Regions from separate parts of the Oikeobacillus pervagus genome, predicted to be linked through region 1. Evidence: predicted binding sites of a transcription regulator. Region 1 holds the regulator's gene; the other holds the start of a gene.
The links. Region 1 encodes NrdR, which represses ribonucleotide reductase genes. Its sites were predicted from a motif close to AACACNATATATNGTGTT; they were not measured.

Region 1 (10,498 bases):
CTAATACAATGAACATGCTACGACCATCCATTTTTGGCTTTGTTTCAAGTGAAGCAAGATCGTCGCATTCCTGTGCAAAACGATCAAGAACTTTTTGTCCCAATTCTTTGTGAGTAATGGCACGACCTTTGAATCGGATCGACGCTTTAACTTTATCGCCCTTTTCTAAGAATTTTCGTGCATTGCGAAGCTTCGTGTTAAAGTCATGTTCCTCAATTGTCGGGCTTAAACGAACTTCTTTCAAGTTAATGACTTTTTGATTTTTCCGCGCTTCTTTTTCTCTTTTCTGTTGCTCAAATTTAAACTTCCCAAAGTCCATAATACGGGCTACTGGTGGTTTGGCATTTGGGGCAACAAGAACTAAATCTAAATTTACGCGAGTAGCAATTTCTAGAGCTTCTGTTTTGGATCTAATCCCCAGTTGTTCGCCATTTTGGTCAATGAGACGGACTTCACGAGCGCGAATACCCTCGTTTACAATCATGTCTTTGCTAATAATTAGCCACCTCCAAGATTTTTCAAATACATGTACATGAAAAATAAAAATTCATTTGACTACATCGCAGGAAGTACAGTAAGAACAACAACAAAAAATGCGAGTGTACAAACGCACACCCGCATAAATGGATAACATCATCATCCATTTCCTTATCTAGTTCAAACCTGCCAACTACTAATGTGTCAATCAGGTGAGAAGCGGGTTGCTTCTTCTTGTTCATGTGTATTCAATTCACCTAATATACTATATCATATAGTTCTATTGCTGTCAATTCATTAAAATCTCAACAAAGGTAATCGTAACAAATCTCAAGAATAGAATCAATGTTTTTTCAAAAAAGAACGCTAATTATTTTCGAACTTCTTTTAAAATCTGTTCAACAAAGTCTTTGAATGAAACTGTTTCTGATTTTTTCTCCCCGTATTTTCTAATATTGACCGCTTCGTTTTCGATTTCTTGGTCTCCAACGACGAGCATATATGGGATTTTTTGAATTTGCGCTTCTCTAATTTTATACCCCATTTTTTCATCCCGATCATCTAAATTAGCACGAATTCCTTGTGAACGTAATGTCTCCTGAACTTGTTTAGCATAATCAAAATGAATCTCTGGGGAAACCGGGATCACTTGTACTTGTACAGGTGCAAGCCATGTTGGGAAGGCCCCTTTATATTCTTCAATTAAGAATGCGACAAACCGTTCCATTGTGGATACAACACCGCGGTGAATAACAACAGGGCGGTGTGGCTTTCCATCTTCCCCTACATATGTTAAATCGAAACGTTCTGGCAGCAAGAAGTCAAGTTGTACAGTAGAAAGTGTTTCGTCTTTTCCAAGAGCTGTTCTGACTTGAACATCTAATTTTGGACCATAGAAAGCAGCCTCTCCATCTGCTTCATAATAGTCTAAATCTAATTCATCCATCGCTTCTTTTAACATTCCTTGAGCTTTGTCCCACATTTCATCATCATCATAGTATTTTTCTGTATCTTCTGGGTCACGGTAAGACAGTCTAAATGAATACTCATCTAATCCGAAATCTTTGTATACTTCTAAGATTAATTGAACGACACGTTTAAATTCCTCTTTAATTTGATCTGGTCGAACAAAGATGTGAGCATCATTCAATGTCATCCCACGTACACGCTGTAATCCTGATAAAGCCCCTGACATTTCATAACGATGCATAGTTCCAAGTTCGGCAATTCGGATTGGCAACTCACGGTAACTATGGATGCCATTTTTGTAAATCATCATATGGTGTGGACAGTTCATTGGACGAAGAACTAATTGTTCATTATCCATTTCCATGACTGGAAACATATTTTCTTGATAATGATCCCAGTGGCCACTTGTTTTATAAAGCTCCACACTCCCCATTACTGGAGTATACACGTGATCATATCCTAGACGTTCTTCTTTATCAACAATGTATCTTTCCACAATTCGGCGGATGGTTGCCCCTTTAGGAAGCCATAGTGGCAAACCTTGCCCCACCTTTTGGGAATTCATGAAGAGATTTAGTTCTTTTCCGATTTTTCGGTGGTCACGTTCTTTCGCTTCTTCTAACATATGTAGATGTTTTTTCAAATCATCCTTTGAAAAGAAAGCTGTTCCATAAATACGTTGAAGCATTTTATTTTTACTATCACCACGCCAATAAGCTCCTGCAATACTTAAAAGTTTAAATTCTTTAATTTTATTTGTAGAAGGAACATGAATACCACGGCAAAGGTCAAAAAACTCTCCTTGTTCGTAAATGGTTACTGTTTCATCTTCTGGGATGGCATCAAGTAATTCCAATTTATACTCATCACTAATTCCTTCAAAAATTTCTTTAGCTTCATTACGGCTCACTTCTTTTCGAACGACTTCAATATTTTCACTGACGATTTTCTTCATTTCTTTTTCAATGGCTTGAAGATCTTCAGGTGTGATCGATTGATCTAAATCGATATCATAATAAAATCCGCCTTCAATGACAGGCCCAACACCCAATTTAACTCCTTTATATAAACGCTTGATGGCTTGTGCCATTAAATGAGCTGTACTATGACGTAAAATTTCAAGAGCCTCTTCGCTATCAGGAGTAATAATTTCAATTGCTCCATCATCTTCAAGCGGGCGGCGATAATCGTATAATTCACCGTTTAATTTCCCAGCAATCGCCTTCTTTTTCAACCCTGGGCTAATGGAAGCAGCAATTTCCTCTGTTGTGATTCCTTTAGGGAATTCTTTCACCGCTCCATCTGGAAATGTAATTTTTAATACGTCTGACATGACAACACACTCCTTTTATCTTCATACAGAATGAACCGAAAAATTTTGGCATAAAAAAAGCCCTACTCCTTCATATTCTGAAGGGGCAAGACTTTAGCTTACGGTTCCACCCAACAATTGAATCATCTAATAAATGATTCGCTCCTGATCAGTTAACGGCCTGCAACCGCCATACCATTACTTATGAATCGGGAATTTTCTTTCCGATTTATGTTCACAGCTGTAGTTTAGAGGTGGTAAGTATTTCTTTCATGTTGGAAAAGTTTCAGCCTAGCTAATCCTCTCTGTGAACCTGATATAAAAATACCCTCGTCCTCATCATAACCTTTTTCAATATTTCATTGTATGTACGTTATTATATTGCTTCGGTTGATGAAAATCAAGAGACATACACAAAAAGCTTCCTATTCATTTGCCGCATTTCTTGAAAAGGTTCCTCTCTTTTGTTTCCAAAAGGTAGCAGTTGAAAACAATTGAACTCGTTCTTCAAATATATTACATATGGTTTGAACCAATCCTAATTCCTCATTATCCGTATAGATACACAATGTTTTTGGTGAAATAGATAGAAGAGGAGCAAGTGTGAAAGAATCAATGGACAATGGTCGATGAATAAGGATCTCCTGATCTATAAGCCCCATTAGATCATTTTGACTTAATAGATGAAACTTCGAGTTATAAAAGCTCACTTTCCTTCCTTCAACAATGACATGAAGAATGGAAGCCTTATGATTTCTTTTCTTTAAAAGTTCTCTTAACATATGGATAAAAATTTGATAGTCTTGCTCCATTTTATATTCATCTATACTAATTTCAATATAATTTAAAATTCGCTTATAGTATGGTTTTAAGCGAAAAGTCACAAAGGAATCAAAAGAAATAATGCCTTCATGGTTTCGAAAGGAGAAAAATGCTTCTTTTAAAAATCGGTCCTCTTGGAAATCATCTAATAATTCTGTTAACTCACGACGCTGACCATCAAACATTTCCGATACGATCTCCAAAATGGATTGACATTCTTCCTCATCATGATAAAAAAATTGTTGTTGTAAAATCGACCGTGCCCATTCAGTTCGCTTCCACTTTTTCACAAACTCTATGAAAGTCAATAACACTTTTTCCTCCGAAATACTAGCAGTTTCAGAATAAACCATAAATTTCTTTTTATTTTGAAAAGCTACTTCTTTTACATAAGCTTGTATATATTTTTTAAAAAATTGCTCTTTTAATTTTTCCGCATCTTTTTGTTCGGTAAAGACAATTTGTAGCAAACCTAAGTCCCCCCTTTGTATTCACATCTTGATACATATATATGGGGGGCTTGGTTATTTTAGAAGAATTATTTTTCTATTTTTTACTTTCTTCGTCGATTCGTTCCCTCTAATTTTACCGGAGTGGATAAATATTTTATTCTTTCCATTACACGGGCCGATTTCATTTTTTCCTCTTCTCCCCGTTGAGAGTATGTGAGATGATATTCTAATTCACTCCAATCAAAATTCGAGGTGAAAAAGGTTGACAGCCCTTCTAGCATTCTATACTGCAAAATCGTTCCCAATATATCATCCCTCATCCAACTAGACATCGATTCAGCTCCAATATCATCAATCATTAAAACAGGAGCCTTTTTCACTGTATCCAATTTTTCATTGATGGAATGATCCCCTAGTGATTGCTTCATTTCCCGGATAAACTCAGGGAAGTAGACAATGAAGGAGGAAACATTAATGGCCGCTAACTCATTTGCAATGGCGCCTAAAAGATAGGATTTCCCTACACCGAAAGGGCCATAGATATATAATCCCTTTTGCGGCTCTTTTTTGAAAGTATCAACAAATTTGGTCGCTAATCTAACGGCTTCCAATCGACTAGGATGATCTAAATCGATCGATTGAAATGTTGCATTTAACACATCTTTTGGGACATAAATACTCTGAATCAGTGTTTCCGCCTTTTTCTTCTCATCTTGAATTTTTTTATGTTCACAAGGATAATAATCAAGCTCAATGGAACCTCTTCTAAAAACTAATATGGGTTTATAACCTTGCATTAAGTTTGCACAATGATGAAGACCTTTACATTGTTCACAATTTCTCTCTTGTGAAATATATTCGTAAAGCCTCATTAGATTCTTTTCTATAACCGTTCTAGTTATTTCCCCGGCATGATCCTTTATTAATTGCTGGACATGAGGATGAGCCAATATTTCCTCTCTCATCTTGTCATATTGCTCTTGCAAATTACGAGGTTTCGGCATTCGATTTAATGTGTCATTTAATTTTTTCAATTCGTCTCACCCCCTGGATTGGATCGTTTTCTTAATTGTTCTTGTAATTGTCTTTTTTCTTCTTCAAAGTTATGATCTACTTCTTTTTGTTGATTAACAGTTGTTTCTTGCTGGTCTTCATGGAACCAGTCAGGCAGTTTTTCCGTTCGAATGGCTTTCTTCCTAGATTTCTTATTATTTTCTTGCTTTTTATTAGCCCAATCTAAGTAATTTCGATGTTCTTTTTTTGCAAGATCCATCGCCCCTTTGACTGTTCGGATCTTTTTTCTTGACCAATGGGAAGCAATTTTTTCCATATAGGCCTTCGATAATTTCATATCTGTTTTTAGCATGACATATTGGATTAACACATTCACGACTCCAGGCGGTAAATTTTGTTGAAACATCACTTCTTCAACCGCCTGCATATCAGCATTTGAAGGCATCGCCTCTGAAATATCGGTTAATACTTGCCGAGGTGAAGTTTCCTCTAAATATTGAATAAGTTGCTCTTCCTTTGTCAGTGGTTCCTTTTTCTTTTCATCATGAGAGGTCGTTAAAGAAGAAAGGTGAACAAGTTTCGGAAGATCCTTTCCCGTTTCAAGTTGGAACCAATCCCGTGCAGATTTTCTTAACACCTCTATGTCTATCCGATCATGTTCATCTACTGATGTTAAGATAATATTTTTCATATTTAACTCATTGATTCCGTACAGATGGGAAAGCTTTACGATGGTTTCCTTTACAGCCGGTGTTAACACATTCTTGGGGATCATAGTGCTTGCAAGCCCTGACTGCAATAAGTCGAAATCAAATTGATCAGATAGTGGTAGACCAGCACTCTCTTTCCGGTCTATAAACTCTTTTCCATCCATTGTTTTGCTCCCGCTTAACGCTTCATAATCAATGGTTTGCTCAGAAGATGAGAACACTTCCTGAAATGATTTAGTAATATCCTGATATACTTCATGATCAATCCATTCATCTGAAAAGAAATGTTTTAATCTTGTGAAATGAGCATGTCCAATTTTTCTATATAAAAAAATATTAAGCATGCCATCATTAAAAAATTGCGCAGGTGACAAGGGAGGTTGTAATTCATATATAAATTGACGGAGATCTCCCTGTTTTCTCATATAGGTTTTGAGTAGACCAATTCCTTCTAAATTCAATCGTTCCTGGAAGATTTCCTGTAAGTTTCGATCGAGAAAGTTCATTAAATGATAATGAGTGGATGCCTGTGAATAGAGCCGATTTTCTTCCACTTCGGCCCAAAGAGTCATATAAAGACTGAAGCAAGTCGATCCAATCAGTGGCTGATACAAGAAAGTGATAATTTTTCGGTCTGATTCGTTCAATATCCCATTCGCTCTAACAACATATTGGTCTGCAGGTTGTATTTCATTCCAAAACATTTTCATCAAAATCTTTCCTTTCATCGAATACGTCCATATGCATATTAAGCAAACCGATTATGAAAAGAGTTAGAGTCAAAAATTTCGAGGAGAAAGCAAAATTCCATATATTCTTCGATTCCATTGTTAGCATCCATTTCATTCATTCCGTTCTAAAAAAGATGTTCCTCAAATGTTTGCCTAAAAGGTAAAAAGCTAGAGCAATCCTCCAGCTTGTTTATTTTTCCTTTTTGATTAAATCCTTCAATTCGTCTAAAAATACGTTAATATCTTTAAATTGCCGGTAAACGGAAGCAAAGCGCACATAAGCTACTTCATCAATAACGGAGAGCTTATCCATAACAAGTTCGCCAATTCTTTCGGAAGGGATTTCGGAAATTCCTTCATTTCGAATTTCTTTTTCGATTTCTGTAATTAAATTTTCAAGTTGTTGTAGAGGAACTGGACGTTTTTCACATGCTTTTACAAGTCCACGTAATATTTTTTCACGACTAAATTCTTCTCTCGTTCCTTCTTTCTTTACAACAATTAGAGGAGATTGTTCTACTTTTTCGAAAGTAGTAAACCGATAAAGGCATGCTTCACATTCCCTTCGTCTGCGGATTGAGCGACCTTCGTCAGCCGGTCTCGAATCCACAACACGTGTGCCATTATGTTGGCAAGAAGGGCATTTCATAGGTATCAGCTCCATTTCTTCAACATATTTTTTCTTAAATAATGAGGCTATAAGAGATGCAGCAAATCTTGATAGTGGTCGCCCCTAAAATTCTATTTTCAATCTAAAAGACGAATAACATGACGACTCGTTCAACGTCTAGATTCGTCTGCTAAATAATTGACTCGATTTTCTTTGAACGTTTTACCTTATCCTCATCATATAAAAAACTTGTCGATTACACAAGAAACTTATTTACCTTGAGGGAGGGGAATGGGCTGTAGTGGATCGGAACAATCCGTGACTTGTCGCTTGCGGTGGATTGAAAGATGGTCCATTCTTTCATACAAGCTTCTTATAGGCAGAATGTTATGTAAATACATGTTTGCAACAGTAAAGTGAAACCTCATTCAGTCAGTGAAATATAAAAGAGGTGTATAAGTTCATACACCTCTTTCCCATTTCATTATTATAATGCTTCTATTTTTTTCATTTGTACAGGGCCTTTCCCACGCGGTAATTCAATCGTTTCCCGTGTTTCAGCTCCTAAAGATTGTGCTATATAATCTGCAGCAATATTGGGATCTAAATTGCCACATGTATACACGTCAATACTTGCATAACCATGTTCAGGAAAGCTATGAATAGTTAAATGAGATTCTGAAATAATGACAACTCCACTAACACCTTGTGGAGCAAATTTATGAAATGCTACTTCACGTACCTCTGCACCAGATTTCAATGCAGCATCCACAAAGATTTTTTCAATTTTCTCCATATCATTTAATTTCTCATAATCACAGCCCCAAAGCTCTGAAATAACATGACGACCCATTGTTTCCATTGATCGTTTCCCCCTTTTACAAATTTTATTTTTCGATCAAGAGAATAGTTGTAATTGGATTTTTTTAAAACTACCACGGGGGAAAGTTAGTCCGAAGAGGTCCTAACCCTTTAAGTAGTTATGTGTATTCTTTGTATAAGAAGTTCACGAATCATAGTATACTTTGTTTATTCAGAATTTGCAATAATGGATTTTAAAAAAGAATTCTCGATAATCTCGGAATTTCCAATCCACATTCATCTTTAGTCTGCTCTTTAGATTGTACTTCAATCCCCCTATCCAGATAAATATGAAAAGGGAAATCTTCATGATACCTTAATCATGAAAATTTCCCTATATTCTATATGTTTGACCATAAATACGAACAATAGCCAAGTTAATAAGGTTTATCCAACTTGAACCTCAGCTTTTTTTTTCATTTCTTCCGCTACATAATTCACAAGATCAACTACTCGGCAAGAATATCCCCATTCATTGTCATACCAAGCAAGAACTTTTACCTTCTTGCCATCCATAACCATAGTAGAAAGTCCATCGATAATCGATGAATGTGAATTAGTGTTAAAGTCAATTGAAACTAACGGTTCTGTTGTAAATTCCAACACACCTTGTAATTTGTTTTGAGAAGCTGAAATAAATGCCTCATTTACTTCATCTACTGTCACTTCACGTTTTAGATCGACAACTAAATCAACTAATGAAACATTAGGTGTCGGAACGCGAAGAGCCATTCCATGAAGTTTTCCTTTTAATTCAGGTAAAACTAGTGCCAATGCTTTAGCTGCACCGGTTGTCGTTGGAATAATCGATTGTGCACATGCACGAGCACGACGTAAATCTTTATGTGGATTATCAATATTTTTTTGGTCGTTTGTATAGGCATGAACAGTTGTCATTAACCCATTTTCAATTCCAAAGTTTTCATTTAATACTTTGGCAACTGGTGCAAGACAGTTCGTTGTACATGATGCATTGGAAATCACGCTATGTTCTTCAACATTTAAATCGCTTTCATTTACCCCCATCACAATCGTCACATCTTCATTTTTACCAGGGGCAGTTAAAATGACCTTTCTCGCTCCAGCATCTAAATGATAGGCTGCTTTATCACGTGAATTAAATTTCCCTGTTGCTTCAATTACAATATCTATACCAAGTTCTCCCCAAGGTAGTTCACGAGGATCACGATTATTTAAAAGTTGAACACGATGTCCGTTCACAATGAGTGCATTTTCTTCCGTTTGCACATCACCATCAAATTTTCCATGGTTTGTATCGTATTTAATTAAATGTGCAAGTGTTTCTGCTGGATAACTCGCATTAATTGCGACGATATTCAATCCTTCTTCTAAAATTGCCTTACGAAAAACCATTCTACCGATACGGCCGAAACCGTTAATCGCAACTTTTGCCTTCATTATGCGGCTCCTCCTATATAAATGTTATACTTTATTTTCATTTAACTGTAATTAGTATAACATATTTAAAGATGATTGGAATGGTTAATTTCTGTTTTTTTATTATTTTATTTTTGCAAAGTTTTATACAATAAAACAAAAAGAAGCAAATAGGCTGCTTCTCTTTTAAGGTATTAAATTCAATTTTTTGATCATATTTTCAACCTGCCTTTGTGTTTCTTCCACCGTACCACTATTATCAATGACGATATGAGCTTCTTTTACTTTATCAGTTAAAGGCAGCTGGGATTGAATTCTAGCTAAAGCTTCTTCTTTTGAAAAAGAATTTCTCTCCTGTAGTCGTGTTATTTGCGTTTCTTCATCGACAAAAACGACGATTATTTTTTCTACCATCCATTGTAATTTACTTTCAAATAGGAGAGGAATATCCATAATAATCGTCTGTTTTCCCGTCGCTATTGCCCGATCTTTCTCCTCTAACATATAGGAACGGACAGCCGGATGAACAATTTGATTCAGTTTTAACCTTTCTTCTTCATGGTGAAAGACAATACTTCCTAGTTTTGCCCGATCAATCGTTCCATCTTCTTGCAAAATAACTTTTCCAAATGTTTGAACAATCTGTTCATATGCTAACTTCTTAGGTTCTACTACCACTCTTGCTGCAACATCGGCATCAATAATCGTAAATCCTTTTTCTTTTAACATCTTTGATACGGTGCTTTTTCCGCTAGCAATTCCACCTGTTAATCCAATTATCGCAACCATTTAGAGAACCCCTTTGCTGAATAAGTATTCGTTAAATTTTTAAAATTCCTAGAATAATTAATAATAATCCTGGTAAAAATGACATTCTTTGCACCCATTGAGTTTGCGAAAAGATATGACCAATTTTTAATCCTGCCGTTACAAATAGCATGCTCATAATGGCAACTGCTAATGATAATGCCCCTGGTGAATATCCAAGAAAAGCTGCACCAACCCCAGCCCCGAACGCATCTAGCGATAGGGCAATTCCGAGCATTACCGCCTCCACTCCTGTGATCGTCCCTGATCGGTCAAAGTCAGCGGCTGTTGGTTTCTTTAAAATATTAATGACAACCCCTAATGATTTAATCTCC
Region 2 (10,498 bases), on a different contig from region 1:
CGATATCCTTTGCGATAAAGAGTTTGGGCTGCGCGGCCACTTCTCATGCTTGTTTGACAATATAAATAAACAGGTTTATCAGGACGAATTTCTTTCATTCGCATCTTCATTTGAGATAATGGAATATTTCGGGCTCCTAGGATATGTCCCGCATCAAATTCATTTGGTTCACGTACATCAATTAATTGGGCTTTACGGTATCCCGCTTTAAATTCTTCTTCGCTCAATGTTTTGACGATTTTTTTTTGATAAAAATACGTGAATAATGAATAAATAATAATTGCTCCTAAAATGAATGCAATGGTATACAGCAATGATATTGCCCCTTTCTACGGTTTTACACTATATTCTATTATAATCATCAATGGAAATAGAATCAAAAATTTTTTACGAATCATTGAGATTTTTCTACCTGAGTTTTTTGCTCATTTTTTAGTTAGGACAACTGCATTATTATTGGAATAATCAGAAATAAACCGATGTTCTTTGTTTTTCTTTCATCATTTGTTAGACTAGTAAAAGAAAAATATTAAAAGCGAGGTTTGCGCTTATGACGGATCAAGAAGTTTGGGGGTTTATTGACTATCAAGCTCATTCCCCATCGTTTAACATGGCTTTAGACGAGGCTTTATTGGATTGGCATAGTGAAGGAGTAATTCCTCCCGTTATCCGCTTCTATGGTTGGGATCCAGCTACCTTATCCATCGGTTATTTTCAAAAGGTAGAAAAGGAAATTGACTTAGATGCTGTAAAGAAACATCATCTTGGATTTGTACGCCGTCCGACTGGGGGAAGAGGCGTACTACATGAACATGAATTAACGTATAGTGTCATTGTGACAGAAGAGCATCCGAAAATGCCTTCGTCGGTAACAGAGGCCTATCGGGTGATTTCAGCTGGGATTTTAAAAGGGTTTCATCATTTAGGGCTTGATGCGTACTTTGCTGTGCCCCATACGGATGAAGAAAAAAGTAAGTTAAAGAATCCCCGTTCATCTGTTTGCTTTGATGCTCCAAGTTGGTATGAGTTAGTTGTCGAAGGGAGAAAAGTAGCAGGAAGCGCGCAAACACGCCAAAAGGGGATTATACTGCAGCATGGGTCTATTCTTTTAGACTTAGATGAAGAGAAGCTCTTTAGCCTATTTAAATATCGCAATGAGCGTGTGAAAGAGCGTATGCAAAAAGCGTTAAAATCAAAAGCGGTTGCGATCAACGACTTAAGCCCAACTAGGGTGACCATTGACATGGCAAGGAATGCTTTTAAACAAGGTTTTGAGGAAGGTTTAGGTATCGAATTAAAACCATATGAATTAACGGCAGATCAGCTTGCTTATGTAAATGATCTAGCAAAGAGACGGTATAAATCTACGGAGTGGAATTTTAAACGATAGAAAAGGAGAAAGCGATAATCTACTCGCTTTTTTCTTTTTGCTTTGGATGAAATACTTTGTTATGGCCTGTTACATAGTATTTGTATTCTACTTGCAACCTTGAAAATTTATTTATTCTTCCTGAAATTCAGCGTTTTAATAGAAAAAACAGTGATTTACTATCAAATCTAGCTTTTTCTTCTCTTGACAAAAAAGTCATTCTAAATCAATATATAGTAAGTGCAATAAAATGATATACACAATATATTGTGTATTTAGCGTCTATTGTCCTCATATATTGATATGCTAACTTAATAGATAAGAAAGAATGATTTTTTTGTTTAAGAAAAGGAGTTGTCAAAATGTCTGTTGCGTCAAAAAAAGGTATGACTTTGAATACGGAGAAATTAAATAAAGATATTCATCTTTTTCCACAGGTCCATCCTATTACCCCAGATATGAAACTTACACATAAAGGTGTTTCCCGTCTTGTAATGATTGATAGATATTCTTTTAAAGACACTGAAAAGCTTACTTTAACAGAGGGGGACTTCGTTGTTCTTACTGTCAAAGAGGATCCGAAATTTCCTGCAAGAGGCCTAGGATATATTAAAAAAATTGATTGGCAAAATAAAAAAGCAACTGTATGGATTGAAGAAGAATTTCGCAGTGCCATTGATGATCCACAAGAAGCGAAATCGGGTACTGTTTGTCGTTCGTTAGATGTCATTGAGAAGCCATTAGAGGTTTTTTATGAACAAATCGCCAAAAGAAATGCAACAGGATTAGCTTCTGTTGAAAAAACAGATGAAAAACGTCAAGAATGGTTTGAAAAGTTTTATGATGAACTCGTCAATCTTCGTTTTATACCTGCAGGGCGTGTATTATATGGGGCTGGGTCTGAAACAGATGTTACATACTTTAATTGCTACGTTATGCCGTTTGTACCCGACTCCCGCGAAGGAATTTCTGAACATCGAAAGCAAGTGATGGAAATTATGAGTCGTGGTGGAGGTGTAGGGACAAATGGTTCAACATTACGCCCACGAAATACATTGGCAAAAGGTGTAAACGGAAAATCATCAGGTTCTGTTTCATGGCTAGATGATATCGCAAAATTAACTCATCTCGTTGAACAAGGCGGTTCCCGTAGAGGGGCACAAATGATCATGTTAGCAGATTGGCATCCAGATATCGTCGAATTCATCGTATCTAAAATGCAAAATCCGAGAATTCTACGTTTCCTAATTGAAAATACAAAGGATGAGCGAATCAAAAAATCAGCGGAAGAAAAATTAAAATTTATTCCCCTTACGTTGCAAGAAGAAGTCATGTATCAAGGAATCGTAAATTATAAGGAAATTCCAGGATATGGTGGATTTAGCGAGGCGATTATTAAAGATGCCGAAGAAAAACTACGCACAGGTGGAACTTATTCAGTTCACAATCCTGAGTTTTTAACAGGTGCTAATATTTCCGTTTGCTTAACAAAAGATTTTATGCAAGCAGTTGAAAATAATAAAGAATATGAACTCCGTTTTCCAGCTGTAGAAACATATAATGAACAGGAAATGGATGTATACAACCAAGAATGGCATAAAGTTGGAGATGTCCGTGAATGGGAAAAGCTTGGACATAAGGTAAGAACGTATCGAAAAATCCAAGCCCGTGAACTTTGGAACCTTATTAATATTTGTGCAACTTATTCAGCAGAGCCGGGGATCTTCTTCATTGATAATGCGAATGAAATGACAAATGCAAAAGCATACGGACAGCAAGTAGTTGCAACAAATCCATGTGGGGAGCAACCTTTGGCTCCATACTCTGTTTGTAACTTAGCCGCAGTTAACTTGGCTGAAATGGCAGATAAAGAAACGAAAACAGTCAATTTTGAAAAGTTAAAGCGGACGGTCGAGGTTGGAGTTAGACTTCAAGATAATGTCATAGATGCAACTCCTTACTTTTTAGAAGAAAATAAAAAACAAGCTTTAAGTGAACGCCGGGTTGGCTTGGGCGTTATGGGGCTAGCTGATTTGCTTATTTACTGTGAAAAAGAATACGGATCTAAGGAAGGCAATCAATTAGTTGATCAATTATTTGAGACGATTGCGACGACTGCTTATAAGGCTTCGGTTGAATTAGCGAAAGAAAAGGGAAGTTTTCCATATTTAGTTGGAAAGACTGAAGAACAAACGAATAAACTTAGAAATGCGTTTATTCATACTGGATATATGAAAAAGATGCCAGAGGAAGTTCGTCAAGCTATTCTTGAACATGGCGTGCGCAATTCTCATTTACTGACAGTAGCTCCAACTGGATCGACTGGAACAATGGTGGGGGTTTCTACAGGGCTTGAGCCTTATTTTTCCTTCACTTATTATCGAAGTGGGCGCCTAGGTAAATTTATTGAGGTAAAGGCAGATATTGTTCAAGAATATTTACAGGCTCATCCAGAGGCAGATGCTGACCACTTACCACGTTGGTTTGTTACGGCAATGAATCTTGCACCAGAGGCCCATGCAGATGTTCAATGTGTCATCCAACGCTGGATCGATAGTTCAATCTCCAAAACGGTTAATGCGCCAAAAGGGTATGCTGTGGAGCAAGTTGAAAAAGTGTATGAACGATTATATAAGGGTGGAGCAAAAGGCGGAACTGTTTATGTTGATGGAAGCCGCGATTCTCAAGTATTAACATTAAAAGCGGAAGAAAATCGATTAGATGATTATGAGGAAGCAAAACAACAGACTGAAAAACAAAAGGTTGTTCTTGTTGATACAATACAAGATCTACGCTCAACAAACGTTACGATTGGAAATGAAGTAGGTAATACTTGTCCTGTCTGCCGAAAAGGAACGGTAGAAGAAGTGGGTGGCTGCAATACATGTACGAATTGTGGAGCCCAATTAAAATGTGGTCTTTAATTTAGAAAACAAGCCGAATTCGAGATTTATTCGAATTCGGCTTGTTTAATTGTTCAAGAATGGTTGAAGTGGCCCTATCTTCCACAATTCCACCTTGATTTTTGTTCTAATAGACAAACTAGCGTGATTACTATAGTAAAGGGGGAGTGAATAGAAGCGGAGGTGGGAATATGTTGATTGACGGTGTTTTTTCGGGTGGAGGTATTAAAGGTTTTGCATTAGTTGGCGCCTATCAAGAAATTGAGGAAAAAGGATATGTCTTTTCGCGATTAGCGGGTACAAGTGCAGGGTCTATTGTAGCAGCCTTTATAGCAGCTGGTTATAAATCAAAGGAAATTTATCAATTATTAGATGAATTAGACACGATGAAGCTTCTGGATTCAACTAGTCCAATTGATTTCGCTCTATTTAAATGGTTAGCAGTTTTTTGGAAGTTAGGTCTATATAAAGGAAATGCACTTGAAACATGGATCAATGAGAAATTGGCCTTAAAAGGAGTCGTCACATTTGCTGATCTACCGAATCAAACTTTACGTGTAGTTGCCTCTGATATCACTAGGGGCAGAATGCTGGTATTACCAGATGATTTAAAAAAATATGGGATTCATCCGAAACATTTCCCGGTAGCAAGAGCCATCCGAATGAGCTGTACCATCCCTTATTTTTTTCAACCTGTTAAATTAAAAGGCCAGGATGGTGTATCACTCATTGTGGATGGGGGAGTGTTAAGTAATTTTCCGATGTGGTTATTTGATCGTGATGGCAGAAGAACTAGGCCAGTACTTGGAATTAAATTAAGTCCCCATTATTCCGAATACCCGAAATATACGATTCACAATTCATTTCAATTATTCCATGCATTATTTCAAACGATGAAGGATGCACATGATGCTAGATATATTTCGAGGAAACATGAAAAAAATATTATTTTTATCAAAACAAATGGGACATCTGCAACCGAATTTGAATTAAATGATGAAAAAAAACACGCCCTAGTCGAAACAGGGCGTAAAGCGGCTCGAGAATTTTTAAAAAAATGGAGCTATTGAAGAGACATTTAGGAAGATGCACGGTTTTTCTTTTTGCCTTTTTTTCCTTCGATCACCGTCAAATGTGCATGGCTTCGTTTACGTAATGGTTTTCTTTTCTGCGAGCTCGTTGAATGATGGGAATGATGTTTCTTTTGCATTCGCTTTTTGGACTTACGTGCAGCTTTTAAAAATGCTTGTTGCTCTTTCTTATTCAGCTTCCCTTTCATCATGAATTGATATAAGGCGTAGATCAAACCTACGAAAACAACAAGAAAGAGAAATTGTTTTAATAAGTACTGAGGCTGGCTAACGAGTAGCGAAACGAAACCAATGACGGCAAACATAACGATAATCGAAACGAGTATTGTACGTCGATTCAAAAAAGCCACCTCCTATCAAGCATGATGATTATTTATCTTATGATTATTTTAGACGATATCTTCCTCATTTAACCGTCTTTCTTTACTTTTTTCCAACTTTAATAATTCATGGAAGGATGCGATGGCCACTTCCACTTGATCATCGCTCGGTTCTTTCGTTGTAATAAGTTGTAACCATAATCCAGGATACCCTAAGGCTTTTAAGACTGGGATATTACGTAGTTTGTTCGTAAACTGTAATACTTCAAATGAAATTCCCAGAACGACAGGAATGAGGGCGATCCGGTTTAATATTCTCACCCATAAAGGGTCTGTGGGTACAAGCAAATAAACAAAAACACCGACAATGACTGTAAATAAAATGAAGCTGCTGCCACAACGATAATGAAGTCTTGATTGTGACTGAACATTTTGAACCGTTAATTCTAACCCATTTTCAAAAGCATTAATCACCTTATGCTCTGCACCGTGATATTGAAATACTCGTTTGATCAATGGGGTTAAAGAGATGATAAAGATATAAGCAAGTAATAATAATAGTTTAAAAAAACCCTCAATTAATATCTGAGCCAAGTCACTTTGAAATAGTGGGCGAGTTAGTTCCGCTAGAAATACGGGAACGAGGGTGAAAACAAATTTTGAAAAAAGCAGGGATAGTACACCAACTGCTGCCACTCCGAGGATCAGTGTTAATTTAGATGTTTCTTCTGCACTTTCAATCTGGCCGTCTTCAGAAGGGTCAAGATCATATCGCTCAGATGAAAAATTAAGATGCTTTGTTCCAGTGCCTGCCGCTTCAAATATGGCGACAATTCCCCTTATAAAGGGAATTTTCTTCAATTTTTGAAGGCTAGGATTCGGTTGCCTTGGCAAATGATAGTAATCAATGGATTGATCTTTTCGCCTAATAGCTGTAACAGTATGGTGCTTACCCCCAAACATCACCCCCTCGATTACTGCTTGACCACCATAAATAGGCTGATTTTCTTTCATATCAAAACCTCTTTCGTCATTCTTTTTGCTTGATTATCGATCGAAAATAATTAAAAGAACCTCTAAATATTACCTATTGAAATGAGACAATTCCTTTACTCTCTTTTTGAAAAATGAATGCTTCTACTTATTGTACCAAAAATTACAGTATATAGGGAGGACGGAACTTTAACTTATTTTTGAATGCAATAGATTTTTGTCCATGGATATACTACAAAATGGAGGTGTTCTATATGAGCGAAAACGAGGGGAAATTAGAACAGAATCAATCTGAAGAACCCATGTCTTTTATTATGATGACGGTTGTAACTGGATTTGTTGGTGGAGTAATATGGAGTTTAGTGGCTTACTTTTTCTATATGTTTCAATTTACAAAGATTGAGCCCAATATCATATTAGAACCTTTTACTGTAGGTCATTGGAGAAATACATGGATTGGGATCATTTTATCCATTATCGTATATGGAATCGTTTCAATTGGGGCCGCACTTCTTTATTATGCTCTTTTAAGAAAAGTGAAATCGTGGTGGGCGGGTGCACTCTATGGAATTCTTTTGTTTCTAATTGTTTTCTTTATTTTAAATCCTATGTTTCCAAGCATGAAGTCATGGAAGGATACAGATTTTAATACGATTATGACATGTGTTTGTGTGTACATTTTGTATGGAGTATTTATCGGATATTCGATATCATTTGAAAATTCTGAAGTGGAACGCGCAAACCAAAATGAAGACTTGAACCGTTAACTTACATGTAAGTTCCCTAAACTGGTTGAAGCCCTTTCCATTTGAAAGAATCATGTTTCACTTTATAGGTAAGAAATTTATGGTAAAATATCCTTACTAAATCTTTTATGAAATCAAAGGTGAAAGAAATGACCAAAATATTAGTTTTAAATGGCCCAAACTTAAATAGGTTAGGGAAAAGGGAACCGGAGATTTATGGGACTGAGACATTGGAAATGTTGGAGAACCATTTAAGATCAAAGGGAAGTGAATTAGGAGTCGAAATAGAAGCCTTTCAATCGAATGTAGAAGGGGAATTAATCAACCGACTACATAAAGCAGCAGATGAACATGTTGATGGGATCATCTTCAATCCAGGGGCATTTACCCATTATAGCTATGCACTAAGGGATGCAATCGCTTCGATCTCTATACCTGTCATCGAAGTTCATATTTCAAATGTCCATAAAAGGGAAGAGTTCCGTCATCAATCTGTAATTGCTCCCGTTGCTTTCGGGCAAATTGTTGGATTAGGCCTACATGGCTATGAACTCGCTTTATTAGCATTAAATCAGTGGATAGAGGGGGAAAAGAAAAATGGGGAAAATTGATCAACTTCGTGAACAATTTCAGAAAAATGGAATCGATGGAATTTTTATTAATAGTCCTTATAATAGACGTTATATGTCAAATTTTACAGGCTCTTCGGGAGTTGTTCTTATTTCTTTTGATAAAGCATTATTTATTACAGATTTTCGATATACTGAACAAGCTTCAAAACAAGCTGAAGGATATGAAGTTATTCAACATTCAGGTCCAATTATTGAAGAAGTAGTGAAACAAGCAGAGAAATTAGGAATCAAAAAATTAGGATTTGAACAAGACTACATTACTTTCGGAGTGTATCAACAATATCAGAATATCTTCAAAGGGGAACTAGTTCCAGTTCAGAACCTAATTGAAAACTTGCGCTTGATTAAGAGTGAATCAGAGATTAAGATATTAAAGGAAGCTGCGAATATTGCGGATGCAGCATTCACACATATATTAGATTTTATTAAGCCTGGAATAAGTGAGCTTGATGTTTCTAATGAATTAGAGTTTTATATGAGAAAATGTGGAGCAACCTCATCTTCTTTCGACACAATTGTCGCATCAGGCTACCGTTCTGCCTTACCACACGGTGTCGCAAGTAAAAAGGTAATTGAAGCAGGTGATATGGTTACACTTGATTATGGAGCATACTATAATGGGTATGTTTCTGATATTACTAGAACGATTGCCGTTGGTGAGCCTTCAGAACAAATGAAAGATGTGTATAATATCGTACTTGAAGCACAATTACGTTCTGTCGATCAAATCAAACCCGGCTTAACTGGGAAGGAAGCCGATGCCATCGCCCGTGATTACATAAGTGAAAAAGGATATGGGGAGCAATTTGGTCACTCATTAGGGCATGGAATTGGACTCGAAGTGCATGAGGCACCGACTCTTTCTTTACGATCGGACAAAATTATGTTACAACCAGGAATGGCTGTAACCATTGAACCAGGAATTTATTTGCCGGGTACAGGTGGCGTCCGTATTGAGGACGATACCATCATAACCGAAAGTGGAAATGAGTTACTCACACATTCTACGAAAGAATTAATTATTTTGTAACGTTATAGGAGGAACCTTAATGATTTCAGTTAACGATTTTCGTACAGGTTTAACAATTGAAGTGGATGGTGGCATTTGGCGTGTAATGGATTTCCAACATGTTAAACCTGGAAAAGGAGCGGCATTTGTTCGTTCTAAATTACGTAATTTACGTACAGGAGCGATCCAAGAGAAAACATTCCGAGCTGGTGAAAAAGTCGGAAAGGCGCAAATCGATAACCGTAAAATGCAATATTTATACGCGAATGGTGATCAACATGTTTTCATGGATAATGAATCCTATGAACAAATTGAATTAAACGAAGCCGCAATTGAATATGAATTGAAATTTTTAAAAGAAAATATGGAAGTACATATTATGATGTACCAAGGAGAAACATTAGGTATTGAACTTCCAAACACAGTTGAGTTAAAAGTGACAGAAACTGAACCAGGAATTAAAGGTGACACCGCTTCTGGTGGTTCAAAACCAGCAAAAGTTGAAACAGGTCTAATTGTTCAAGTACCTTTCTTTGTGAATGAGGGGGACGTACTCATTGTCAATACTTCCGATGGGTCGTACGTCTCAAGAGCATAAAAAAACGATTTTTATTTGGAATCAAAGCTAGTAAAATTTAATCATCCCATTTCATTGGTGAAGCATCTGCTATCTTATTTAGCAGATGCTTTTTTGTACTCTATATAAAGATTAACCTTCTCTAAAGACCCCATATTTTCCCCTTTCAAAATGATCGCAAATTCAGTATAAAAAATTTTGTCATAAACAATTATTAATAGAATACATTGAATTAACGAGGGGCATGTACGAGGAGGAATGATGATGGAAACTTTTTATTCATATTTGCCTAAATCAATTGCTGAACAAATGATCCTTTTACCCTCTGTTATAAAGGAAAATATGGAGGAGATTAGAATGCGTATACTTCGCCCTCTAGAAGTTATTGCAAGGGGAAGGCCAACGTTTCTTCCATATACAGTTACAGAAGAAGATGGCGAACATTTTATTAATAAATTAAGTCATCACTCATTTTATACATTAGAAGAAGAGTTGAAGAGGGGGTACATCACCATTGAAGGGGGACATCGTGTTGGGTTAGCAGGGAAAGTAATTTTAGAGAATGGTCAGGTGAAAGGCCTTCGTCATCTCTCTTCTTATAATATTCGGGTTGCCCGTGAGAAAATCGGAATTAGTAAACCGCTTCTTCCTTATCTATTTGAGACAAGGTGGATGCATACGATGATTATCGGACCACCGCAAACAGGAAAGACGACATTATTACGCGACTTGGCTAGGCTTGTCTCAACCGGCGATGATGAAAGAAATATTCATTCACAAAAAGTAGGGATTGTTGATGAACGTTCAGAGATAGCGGGTTGTGTGAATGGAATTCCTCAGCTTACGTTTGGGCCAAGG

Region 2: the regulator NrdR is predicted to act here: its motif matches at 1,626-1,643, upstream of J2S13_RS01170 (vitamin B12-dependent ribonucleotide reductase).

What each region holds. Positions count from the first base shown of each region.
Region 1 covers NZ_JAUSUC010000020.1:50,869-61,366, forward strand. The annotation lists gene infC (translation initiation factor IF-3) at 1-484, opposite strand, end outside; ribosomal protein L20 leader region at 582-719, opposite strand; gene thrS (threonine--tRNA ligase) at 848-2,779, opposite strand; gene ytxC (sporulation protein YtxC) at 3,184-4,050, opposite strand; gene dnaI (primosomal protein DnaI) at 4,134-5,066, opposite strand; gene J2S13_RS09325 (replication initiation and membrane attachment family protein) at 5,063-6,466, opposite strand; gene nrdR (transcriptional regulator NrdR) at 6,678-7,136, opposite strand; gene speD (adenosylmethionine decarboxylase) at 7,585-7,959, opposite strand; gene J2S13_RS09340 (glyceraldehyde-3-phosphate dehydrogenase) at 8,346-9,377, opposite strand; gene coaE (dephospho-CoA kinase) at 9,543-10,145, opposite strand; gene ytaF (sporulation membrane protein YtaF) at 10,177-10,498, opposite strand, start outside.
Region 2 covers NZ_JAUSUC010000002.1:40,002-50,499, reverse strand. The annotation lists gene J2S13_RS01180 (rhodanese-like domain-containing protein) at 1-320, opposite strand, end outside; gene lipM (octanoyltransferase LipM) at 551-1,390, shown strand; gene J2S13_RS01170 (vitamin B12-dependent ribonucleotide reductase) at 1,732-4,293, shown strand; gene J2S13_RS01165 (patatin-like phospholipase family protein) at 4,464-5,342, shown strand; gene J2S13_RS01160 (SA1362 family protein) at 5,351-5,704, opposite strand; gene J2S13_RS01155 (DUF1385 domain-containing protein) at 5,753-6,697, opposite strand; gene J2S13_RS01150 (YqhR family membrane protein) at 6,931-7,443, shown strand; gene aroQ (type II 3-dehydroquinate dehydratase) at 7,572-8,033, shown strand; gene J2S13_RS01140 (M24 family metallopeptidase) at 8,020-9,084, shown strand; gene efp (elongation factor P) at 9,104-9,661, shown strand; gene spoIIIAA (stage III sporulation protein AA) at 9,905-10,498, shown strand, end outside.